3 regions of the Streptomyces sp. 63XJN7_1_ISO-PGPR-S23-121 genome follow, and region 2 is predicted to be linked to each of the others. Evidence: riboswitches for the same ligand, from Rfam matches in the RefSeq annotation. Region 2 holds a riboswitch; each other region holds the start of a gene.

Region 1 (3,259 bases), 850 kb from region 2:
GGTCGTCCGGGTCCTGCACCACCAGCTGCACGGTGGTCCGCAACCGGGTCAGCCCGGCCCGGTCGTACGTCACGGGCCGCCCGTCGACCGTCAACCGCCCGGCGCCCGGCCGCAGTCCGCCGCTGAGCAGCCGCATCAGCGTCGTCTTGCCGCTGCCGTTGCGGCCCAGCAGCGCGAGCGCGCGCCCCTCGCGCACCTCGAAGTCCAGGCCGGTCAGCACCTGAGGCCCCTCCTCGTACCCGAAGGACACACCTCGCAGGGCGACGAGGGCCGGTTCGGTGGGCTCGTTCACGTCAACGGCCTTTCCAGTACGAAGGTGAGCACGGCCAGCGCCGCCAGCAGCACGACGCTCGCCGCCGTGAACGGCACGGAGACCCGGGCCTCGGGCACCAGGACGCGCAGCGTGCCGTCGTAGCCGCGCCCGGCGAGCCCGGCCTGCAGCCGCGTCGCCCTGTCGAAGGCCCGCACGAACGCCGTGGCGCCGAGCCCGCCGAGCGAACGCCAGGCCGCGGCCCGGGTGGTGTGCCCCAGCCGCGCGGCCTGCGCCTCGCGGATCCGGCGCACGGAGTCCAGCAGCAGGAAACTCATGCGGTAGGTCACCAGCGCCACGTCCACCACCGGCGCGGGCACCCCGGCCCGCACCAGCCGGGGCAGCAGGTCGGACATCGGCGTGGTGAACGCGAACAGCAGCACCCCGAGGGAGGCCGCCGACGTGCGCAGCAGCAGCTCCCCGGCGCGCACCGCGCCGCCGTCCGCCGCGCCCACGAAGCCGCCCGGGCCCCCGACCCGCACCAGCAGCGGCAGGGCACCGGTCACGCAGAACCCCAGCGGCACCCGGTACGCCCGCCACAGCCGCCGCCGGGGCACGCCCGCCGGGCCGAGCAGCACCGCCAGCGCCGCGACCAGGACCAGCGCCGCGCCCGGCCAGGGCGGCAGCGAGATCGCGAGCACGGTCAGACCCAGCCCGAGCACCGCCTTGTCCACCGGGTGCCGGTGGCGCCACCGGCTGCTGTGCGCCGCCGCGTCGATCGGCAGCACTCAGTCCCCTTCGGGCGCGTTCGCGTCCTGCCGGGCGGCCGCCCGCTCCTCGCCCTGCCGCCGGCCCCGGCGCAGACCGAAGTAGTAGGCCAGCACCCCCGCGCCGAGCGCCGCCTGCGCGGCGAACAGCGCGGACTCGATCTCCCCGGACGGCGGCTCGTACAGCGGCGAGAACCACGGCTCGTAGTCCGGCTCGATCTCCGTGATGGCCGTCTCCGCCTCGGCGTCGGCCCCGGTGAACGGCTTCTCCTTGTGGTCGCCGAGACCGAGCGCCAGCGGCAGCACCGCCAGCGCGGCCACGGCGAGCAGCAGCAGGAGGTTGATCTTCGTGTTGCGGTTCATCGGACGACGGCCTCCTCACGCTCGCCGGCCTTCGCCGGCAGCACGCGCAGACGGGTCAGCTCTCCCTTGCTGGACTGCACCAGAAGCCGCATCACGACCACCGTGAGCAGGCCCTCGCTCACCGCGAGCGGGACCTGTGTGACGGCGAAGATGGATCCGAACTTGCCGAGCGCGCCCAGGAACCCGCTGGCCGGGTCGGGGAAGGCCAGCGCGAGCTGCACGCTGGTGACGCAGTAGGTGGACAGGTCGGCGACGAACGCCGCGCAGAACACCGTGACCATCAGCGGCGCCCCGTACCGGCGCAGCAGGCGGTAGGTGCCGTAGCCCGCCCAGGGGCCGGCGATCGCCATCGAGAAGGCGTTGGCGCCGAGCGTGGTCAGCCCGCCGTGGGCGAGCAGCAGTGCCTGGAAGAGCAGGGTGATCGTGCCCAGGACCGCCATGACGGGCGGCCGGAACAGGACGGCGCCCAGACCGGTCCCGGTGGGGTGCGAACAACTCCCGGTGACGGAGGGCAGTTTCAGGGCCGACAGCACGAACGTGAAGGCTCCGGACGCCCCGAGCAGCAGCGTGCTCTCGGGATGCTCCCTGACCTCACGGGTGAGTGACCGTACTCCGTGGACGACGAACGGCGCGGACGCGACACTCCAGGCGATCGCGTGCGCCGGAGGCAGAAAGCCCTCGGCTATGTGCATGGCTCAGCAGACCCTCTCCAGCACCTCGTGGATGGACGACGCGCCTTGGCCGGTCTCCTGGCTGACGGGTACCACCGCCCGAACTCCGCCTTCCCGGGTCACAAGGACCCAGTGGCTGCCCGCGAGGGCCGGAGCCGGACTTCCCGATCACAGTGGCGAGGGCCGCACCGGTACTTCACCGGATTTCCCGTTCACCAAGGCGTGGCGACAGTAGTGCGCCCACGAGGGTGGTGACAAGCGGGCCTCCCGGCGGCCGGCCCCGGGGGCCGCGGGGACTTCCGCGCCGGCACCGCGTCGTACGGGGCCGCGCGCCCTCGCCCGGCGTGGCGAAGATCTCAGCCCGAGGTGCCCTTGCCGTCGGGGGCGCCGCCGTCGGTGTCCCGGACCACCCGGGAACGCAGCTGCTGGCCCAGCGCCGTCCCCGCGGCGGTGAGGAAGACGAAGCTGTAGACGATCTGCAGGATCGTCACGAGCCGCGCCGTCTGGCCCCGCGGGGTGATGTCCCCGTATCCGACCGTGGCCAGGGTGACGACGGTGAAGTACAGGGAGTCGACCCGGGTGTGCAGCCCGTCGAACGCACCGGGCTGCTTGGCCAGGAGGTAGTAGGCCGCGGCGAAGACGTGCACCGACAGCAGGATCAGCAGGGAGATGGCCACGCCGGGGTGGGTGTCCGTGCGGCCGGTGAGGACGTGGCGGATCTGCCGCAGCAGCAGTACGGCCACGGCCGCCAGGCCCAGAGCGAACAACAGCCAGCTCAGGACCGGATGACGGGGGCCCAGCCGGTCGAGGGGCAGCAGGAAGTAGGCGGCGACCAGGGCCACGACCGCACCGGCCCTCGTCACCCAGGGACGCGCCGAACGCCAGGAGGCACCGGCCCCGGTCCGGTGCGCCCGCCCGCCGCCCCCGCGTCCGGTCACCGCTCCGGCCCCGGCCGGGGACGCGACTGCGTCCCCGCCCCCGCCGGAGGCCCGGGCTCCGGCGGGCTCCGGCGGACCGCCTGGGCGACGACGAAGGCGACCACCGACGAAATGACGATCAGCGGCATCTGCTCGTGCGCGTCCGCGCCCATCAGCAGTACCGCGAGCACCGAACTGGCCAGTGGCAGCCCCGTCACCGCGGCCATGGCGGCGGGCATGCCGAGGGCGAGGGCCGGGGTCACGCCGAAGCCGGGCAGACCGGAGCAGGCC
Region 2 (3,259 bases):
TCGAAGGGCAGGCGCAGCCGGAAGAAGACGTCCTGCAGGCCCATCGCGCCGAGGCCGACCGGGCGCCAGCGGGCGTTGGAGCGGCCCGCCTGCTCGGTCGGGTAGAAGTTGATGTCGACAACCCGGTCCAGGAAGGTGACCGCGGTGCGGACGGTGGCGTCCAGCCGCTCCCAGTCGATGTCGCCGCCGGTCACGAAGGCGCCGAGGTTGACCGACCCGAGGTTGCAGACCGCCGTCTCCCCGTCGTCCGTGACCTCCAGGATCTCCGTGCAGAGGTTGGAGGAGTGCACGACGTGGCCCGGCTCGGCGGTCTGGTTGGCGGTGCGGTTGGCGGTGTCCTTGAAGGTCATCCAGCCGTTGCCGGTCTGTGCGAGGGTGCGCATCATGCGGCCGTACAGCTCGCGGGCCGGGAGGGTCTTCCTGGCCAGGCCCTTCGCCTCGGCCTCCCGGTAGGCCGCGTCGAACTCCGCGCCCCACAGGTCGGCCAGCTCCGGCACGTCCGAGGGCGAGAACAGCGACCACGGCCCGTCCGCGTCCACCCGGCGCATGAACTCGTCCGGGATCCAGTGCGCGAGGTTCAGGTTGTGCGTGCGCCGGGCGTCCTCGCCGGTGTTGTCCCGCAGCTCCAGGAACTCCTCGATGTCGGCGTGCCAGGTCTCCAGGTAGACCGCCGCCGCGCCCTTGCGCCGGCCGCCCTGGTTCACCGCGGCGACCGAGGCGTCCAGCGTCTTCAGGAACGGGACGATGCCGTTGGAGTGCCCGTTGGTGCCGCGGATCAGTGAACCCCGGGCGCGGACGCGGGAGTAGGCGATGCCGATGCCGCCGGCGTGCTTGGACAGGCGCGCGACCTGGTGGAGGCGGTCGTAGAGGGAGTCCAGCTCGTCCAGGGGGGAGTCGAGGAGGTAGCAGGACGACATCTGGGCGTGCCGGGTGCCGGAGTTGAAGAGGGTGGGGGAGGAGGGCAGGTAGTCCAGGCGGCTCATCAGCCCGTACAGCGCGGCGACCTCGTCCACCGACCGGTCGGTGTCGTCCTCGGCGAGTCCGGCGGCCACGCGCAGCAGGAAGTGCTGGGGCGTCTCGACGACCTTGCGGGTGAGCGGGTGCCGGAGCAGATAGCGGCTGTACAGCGTGCGCAGCCCGAAGTAGCCGAAGCGGTCGTCGGCGGCCGGGTCGGTCAGCGCGTCCAGGCGGGCCGCGTGCAGCCGGACGAACCCGGCCGTGCGGTCGGCGATCAGGCCCTCGCGGTGGCCGGTCGCGACGGACTCGGTGAAGGAGGTGACGCCCTGGGAGGCGGCCTCGGCGCGGATGCCGAGGGTCAGCAGCCGGGCGGCCAGCCGGGAGTAGACCGGGTCCTCCGAGATCAGACCGGCCGCGGCCTCCGTGGCGAGCTCCCGCAGTTCCGCCTCGTCGGCCCGCGCGGACCGGCCGCGCAGTGCGGCGGCGGCGACCCGGCCGGGGTCGGCGTCGGGGAGGTCGGCGGTGAGGCCGGTCAGGGTCCGCAGCAGGGCGGCACCGGGTCCGTCGGGTTCCTCGGTCACGGGGATCGCAGAAGCCGTCGCAGCGGACACTGAGGCCGGGTCGGCTGGCGCGATGGTCACGTGGGGCACTCCCTCGCTCGGCACGGGGCCAGGCGGAGGGCAGGGGGCAGCTCACGAGCGCGCGCGGCGTCGCGTCCACCGGCCCATTCCGCGAGGCCCGGACGTCATGGCACCCGGACCGGGACGGCCGGGCGCACTGTCGGCAGGTCCTCGGACTCGAGCCCGTGGCGCTCACGCGGATACGCGAACACACACGAGTACACCGTTGCGGGACAGTTCCGGATTCACACCGGATTCCCCTGCGGCGACAGCGAGCATGAGCATACATCTTGTGCCGGGTTCCGCGAGCACCCCCAGATGTTGTGCCGCGCCGGTGTCAGAGCGTCAGTTGGTAGGTGAGCAGCGTGATGTCGTCGAGCCCCGGCACGGGGTTCCAGTCCCGCTCGGGCGTGCGGACGAAGCCCAGGCGTTCGTAGAGCCGGTGGGCGGTGCGCATCGTCCGCTGCGTCGACAGCACGACGCGTGCGCAGCCCCCGACGGCCCGGGCGCGGTCGACGCACGACCGCACGAGGGCCTCGCCGACGCCGCGTCCCCGCGCCTCGTGGTGGACGGCGAGCATGCGTATCTCGGCCTCGCCGGGCCGGGCGATGTCGGCCATGGGGCCGCCGGACGGCACGAAGGTCACGCCGCCGAGGATCCGCCCGTCCGCTGCGGCGGCGAGCACCTGGGCCGCCGCGGCCCGCTTGGCGACGTCCCGCAGCTCGCCGAGGTAGGAATCGCTCTCCCCGAAGTCGAGCAGTCCGTCGTCGAGATAGGCGCGGGCGGTGATGTCGCCGAGGGCCCGGTACTCGTCGGGTGACGCCTGTCTGATCACGAAGTCCATGGGCCGAGTGTGCCCCACGGGTACGACGACGGGCCGCCGGATTTCTCCGGCGGCCCGTCGGATCGGGGGATCAGTGCGAGGTGCCCGCGGTGGCCGGGGGCAGCTCCGTCTGGACGCCCGGGTCGCCCGCGTCCGCCGTGTAGTCGCCCGGCCGGGTCTCGTCGACGCCCTCGGGTGCCTTGACGGCCTTCAGGACGAAGGTCAGGACCACGGTGACCAGGACGTTCAGCACGAAGGCGGTGAGGCCGATGTAGCCGATCTCGCCGATGCCCGGGATCTCCTTCGAGGACCCGCCGAAGTGCGCCTGCGTCGGCGAGGCGACCCCGTAGGCGGCGGCCGTGCCGTAGACCATGCCGACCGCCCAGCCGCCGAGCAGGGCCCAGCGGTGGAACCAGCGGGTGAACAGACCGCCCACCAGGGCCGGGAAGGTCTGCAGGATCCAGATGCCGCCGAGCAGCTGGAAGTTGATCGCGACGGTCTTGTCCATGCCGAGGACGAAGATCAGCGCGCCCACCTTCACCAGCAGCGACACCAGCTTGGAGACCTTCGTCTCCTGTTCCGGGGTGGCGTCGGGCTTGATGAAGTCCTTGTAGATGTTGCGGGTGAAGAGGTTCGCGGCCGCGATCGACATGATCGCCGCCGGCACCAGGGCGCCGATGCCGATCGCCGCGAAGGCCACGCCCGCGAACCAGTCCGGGAACATGTCCTCGAACAGCTGCGGGATCGCCAGCTGGCCGTTGTCCACCTTGACGCCGGCCGCGATCGCCATGAAGCCCAGCAGCGCGAGCAGGCCGAGCATCAGGGAGTACAGCGGCAGGATCGTGGTGTTGCGGCGGAT
Region 3 (3,259 bases), 4.6 Mb from region 2:
AACCCGGCGACCAGCGCCTGGTCCTCGGGCGACAGCAGGGCCACCGTGCCGAAGAAGGACGCGAAGACGCCCCCGCGGTCGATGTCGCCGACGACCAGGACCGGCAGACCGGCGCCCCGGGCGATCCCCATGTTCACGATGTCGGTCCGGCGCAGGTTGATCTCGGCCGGGCTGCCCGCTCCCTCGCAGATCACCGCGTCGTACGTGTCCCGCAGCCCGGCCAGGCAGTCGAGCACCGTGCCGAGCAGCTGCCGCTGCCGCCCGCCGTGGTAGCCGCGGGCGCTCATCTCCCCGACCGGCTTGCCGAGCAGCACGACCTGGCTGCTCCGCTCGCCGCCCGGCTTGAGCAGCACCGGGTTCATCAGCGCGGTCGGCTCGACGCGGCACGCCTGGGCCTGCATGGCCTGCGCACGCCCGATCTCGGCGCCCTCGCGGGTCACGAAGGAGTTGAGCGACATGTTCTGCGCCTTGAAGGGCGCCACCTTCACGCCCTGCCGCACCAGCCAGCGGCAGATCCCGGCGGTGACGACGCTCTTGCCGGCGTCGGAGGTGGTGCCGGCGACGAGGAGGCCACCGCTCATGACGTACGTCCCTTCCGGCCGGCCCCGCGGACGAGCAGCCGCGCGCCCGCGCACACGCCCAGCGCCAGCCAGCCCACGCGCCGGGACAGCCTCACCGCCCGCTCGATGTCACCGGATCCGGCCCGGACGGCGCGACCCGCCGCCCCGTTGAGGACGGGCCGGTGCTCCACCCGCCCGCCGTACGACAGGGTCCCGCCGAGCCGCACGCCCAGGGCCCCCGCGAAGGACGCCTCCACGGGCCCGGCGTTGGGGCTCGGGTGCTGTGCGGCGTCGGCCCGCCAGGCCCGTACGGCGCCCGCGGGGCTGCCGCCGGCCGCGGTGGTCAGGACGGCGGTCAGGCGGGCGCCCGGCCAGCCCGCGAGGTCGTCGAGCCGGGCCGAGGCCCAGCCGTACCGCCGGTAGCGGGGGGACCGGTGGCCGACCATGGCGTCCAGGGTGTTCACGGCCCGGAAGCCGAGCAGCCCCGGCACTCCGCCGAGCGCGCCCCACACCAGGGCGCCCACGACCGCGTCGGAGGTGTTCTCGGCGACGGACTCCACGACGGCCCGGGCGATCCCGTCGGCGTCCAGCGCCTGCGGGTCCCGTCCGCACAGGTGCGGCAGCCGGGCCCGGGCCCCCTCGACGTCCCCGGCCTCCAGGGCCCGGCCGACGGCGCGGGCCTCCCGGGCCAGCGAGGTCCCGCCCACGACGGCCCAGGTGGCGGCGCCGGTCAGCGCGACGGAGGCGGCGGGGGAGCGGCGGACGGCGCGCTCGGCGGCGGCCCCCAGGGCGACGGCGCCACCGGCGCACACGGCGGTGTGCAGCGCGCCCCAGCCCCGGTGGTCACGCCACAGCACCCGTTCCACGGCGCCGGCGGCACGGCCGAACACGGCGACCGGGTGTCCACGGCGCGGATCGCCGAGGAGGAGGTCGCCGAGGAGGCCGGCGGCGGCGCCGTACGCGAAGACGCGTTCGGCGCGCACGGCTCAGCCGGCCGCGGGAAGGGGAAGCGGAAGTGTGTCGCTGGTGAGCCCGGAACGGCAGCCGCGCATGGCGATATGTCCTCACTCAGGGTGTCCACGCCCTGGTTCGACGAAATCGGCGGTGAGAGTTCCTGGCTCCCGGGGCCGTACCTGCGTACTGCCCCGGTGACAGTGGCGGGACCGCGCCGGACTCGCACCGGCTTCCTCTCCTGCCGCCGTAATGGCTCCGGCAGTCCACCACGGCCCGCGAACACCCGTCAACTCGCTGTTGACCTGCGCCGGGGGAGTGTGCGAGAGCCCACACGCGGGTGGTGTGCGCCGGCGTGTGAAAAGCGCGGGGCGCGGGACGGTGGAGTCCGTCCCGCGCCCCGCACGGTGTGCGCCCTGTGGTCAGGCGACGATCAGATAGATCCCGTACGCCACCGCCGCCGCGCAGGAAGCGAAGCACGCGTAGGCGCCGGTGACCGCGAGCGCCGCGGACCCGCCCCGGGCGGCGGCCCGCTCCTGGCGGGAGAGGCCGACGATGCCGAGGGTGAACAGGGCCACCAGAGCCACGGTGGCCACGAGACTGACCCCGAAGACGGAGCCGAGGGCTGCCCAGTCGATAGACATGGTTCTCTTCCTTCGTACCCGGGACGCGGGCTCAGACGGTGGTGGCGGCCGACGGGGCCTTGGAGTCGGTGCCGGCCTGGGCCGGGAAGGACGCCGCGAGGGCGTCGGACGCGGTGCCCGCGGGCGGCGGGACGACGGCGGCGATCGCCGTGGTCACCACGCCGGCCGGCTCGCGCTCCGGCTCGTCGCCGCCGTTGACGTTGGTGTGGTCGACGACCTCGCGCCGGGAGATCCGCCAGATCGCGAAGCTGGAGGCGACGAGGAAGGCCGCGACGAGCGCCGTGCCCCAGTCGCCGAAGCCGCAGACCCACTCGGCGAGCGCGGCGACCAGGGCCGCGGCCGGCAGGGTGAGGCCCCACGCGACGAACATGCGGGTGGCCGTCGACCAGCGCACCACGCCGCCCTTGCGGCCGAGGCCCGCGCCCATGACCGCGCCGGAGACCGAGTGCGTGGTGGAGAGGGAGAAGCCGAGGTGGGAGGAGGCCAGGATGACCGTGGCGGCGCTGGTCTGGGCGGCGAAGCCCTGCTGCGGCTGGAGGTCGGTCAGGCCCTTGCCCATGGTGCGGATGATGCGCCAGCCGCCGAGGTAGGTGCCGAGCGCGATGGCCAGGCCCGCGGACAGGATGACCCACACGGGCGGGTTCGAGCCGGGGGCGAGGGAGCCGCCCGCGATCAGGGCGAGGGTGATGATGCCCATCGTCTTCTGGGCGTCGTTGGTGCCGTGGGCGAGCGAGACCAGGCCGGCCGAGGCGATCTGCCCGGCGCGGTAGCCCTTCTCCGCGGCCCTGCCGTCGGCCTTGCGGCCGAGCGAGTACGTCAGCCGGGAGGCGAGCATCGCCGCGACACCCGCGACGATCGGGGCGGCGACGGCCGGCAGGAGCACCTTGGTGACGAGGACGTCGCCGTGGACGGCGCCGATGCCCGCCGAGGCGACGGCGGCGCCGATCAGGCCGCCCATGAGGGCGTGCGAGGAACTGGACGGGAGTCCGACCAGCCAGGTCAGCAGGTTCCAGAGGATCGCGCCGACCAACGCGGCGAAGATGACCTCGGGACGGATGCCGGTCTCGTCGACGAGACCCTTGGAGATCGTGTTGGCGACCTCCA

Evidence for each region. A riboswitch is a leader RNA that binds a small molecule or an ion and turns the genes downstream of it on or off. The one in region 2 is predicted to bind cobalamin.
Region 1: linked by a shared signal. The riboswitch ahead of AC0VYN_RS09315 (energy-coupling factor ABC transporter permease) and the one ahead of AC0VYN_RS05715 (ribonucleoside-diphosphate reductase subunit alpha) in region 2 are both predicted to bind cobalamin.
Region 3: linked by a shared signal. The riboswitch ahead of AC0VYN_RS25930 (cobalamin biosynthesis protein) and the one ahead of AC0VYN_RS05715 (ribonucleoside-diphosphate reductase subunit alpha) in region 2 are both predicted to bind cobalamin.

What each region holds. Positions count from the first base shown of each region.
Region 1 covers NZ_CM149653.1:2,075,235-2,078,493, forward strand. Annotated here, with positions in the region: gene AC0VYN_RS09300 (energy-coupling factor ABC transporter ATP-binding protein) at 1-292, opposite strand, end outside; gene cbiQ (cobalt ECF transporter T component CbiQ) at 289-1,038, opposite strand; gene AC0VYN_RS09310 (energy-coupling factor ABC transporter substrate-binding protein) at 1,039-1,380, opposite strand; gene AC0VYN_RS09315 (energy-coupling factor ABC transporter permease) at 1,377-2,072, opposite strand; cobalamin riboswitch at 2,103-2,286, opposite strand; gene AC0VYN_RS09320 (potassium channel family protein) at 2,408-2,914, opposite strand; gene AC0VYN_RS09325 (chloride channel protein) at 2,986-3,259, opposite strand, start outside.
Region 2 covers NZ_CM149653.1:1,223,216-1,226,474, forward strand. Annotated here, with positions in the region: gene AC0VYN_RS05715 (ribonucleoside-diphosphate reductase subunit alpha) at 1-1,598, opposite strand, end outside; cobalamin riboswitch at 1,723-1,862, opposite strand; gene AC0VYN_RS05720 (GNAT family N-acetyltransferase) at 1,915-2,421, opposite strand; gene mctP (monocarboxylate uptake permease MctP) at 2,492-3,259, opposite strand, start outside.
Region 3 covers NZ_CM149653.1:5,803,203-5,806,461, reverse strand. Annotated here, with positions in the region: gene AC0VYN_RS25935 (cobyric acid synthase) at 1-581, opposite strand, end outside; gene AC0VYN_RS25930 (cobalamin biosynthesis protein) at 578-1,543, opposite strand; cobalamin riboswitch at 1,650-1,797, opposite strand; gene AC0VYN_RS25925 (hypothetical protein) at 1,934-2,155, opposite strand; gene AC0VYN_RS25920 (inorganic phosphate transporter) at 2,187-3,259, opposite strand, start outside.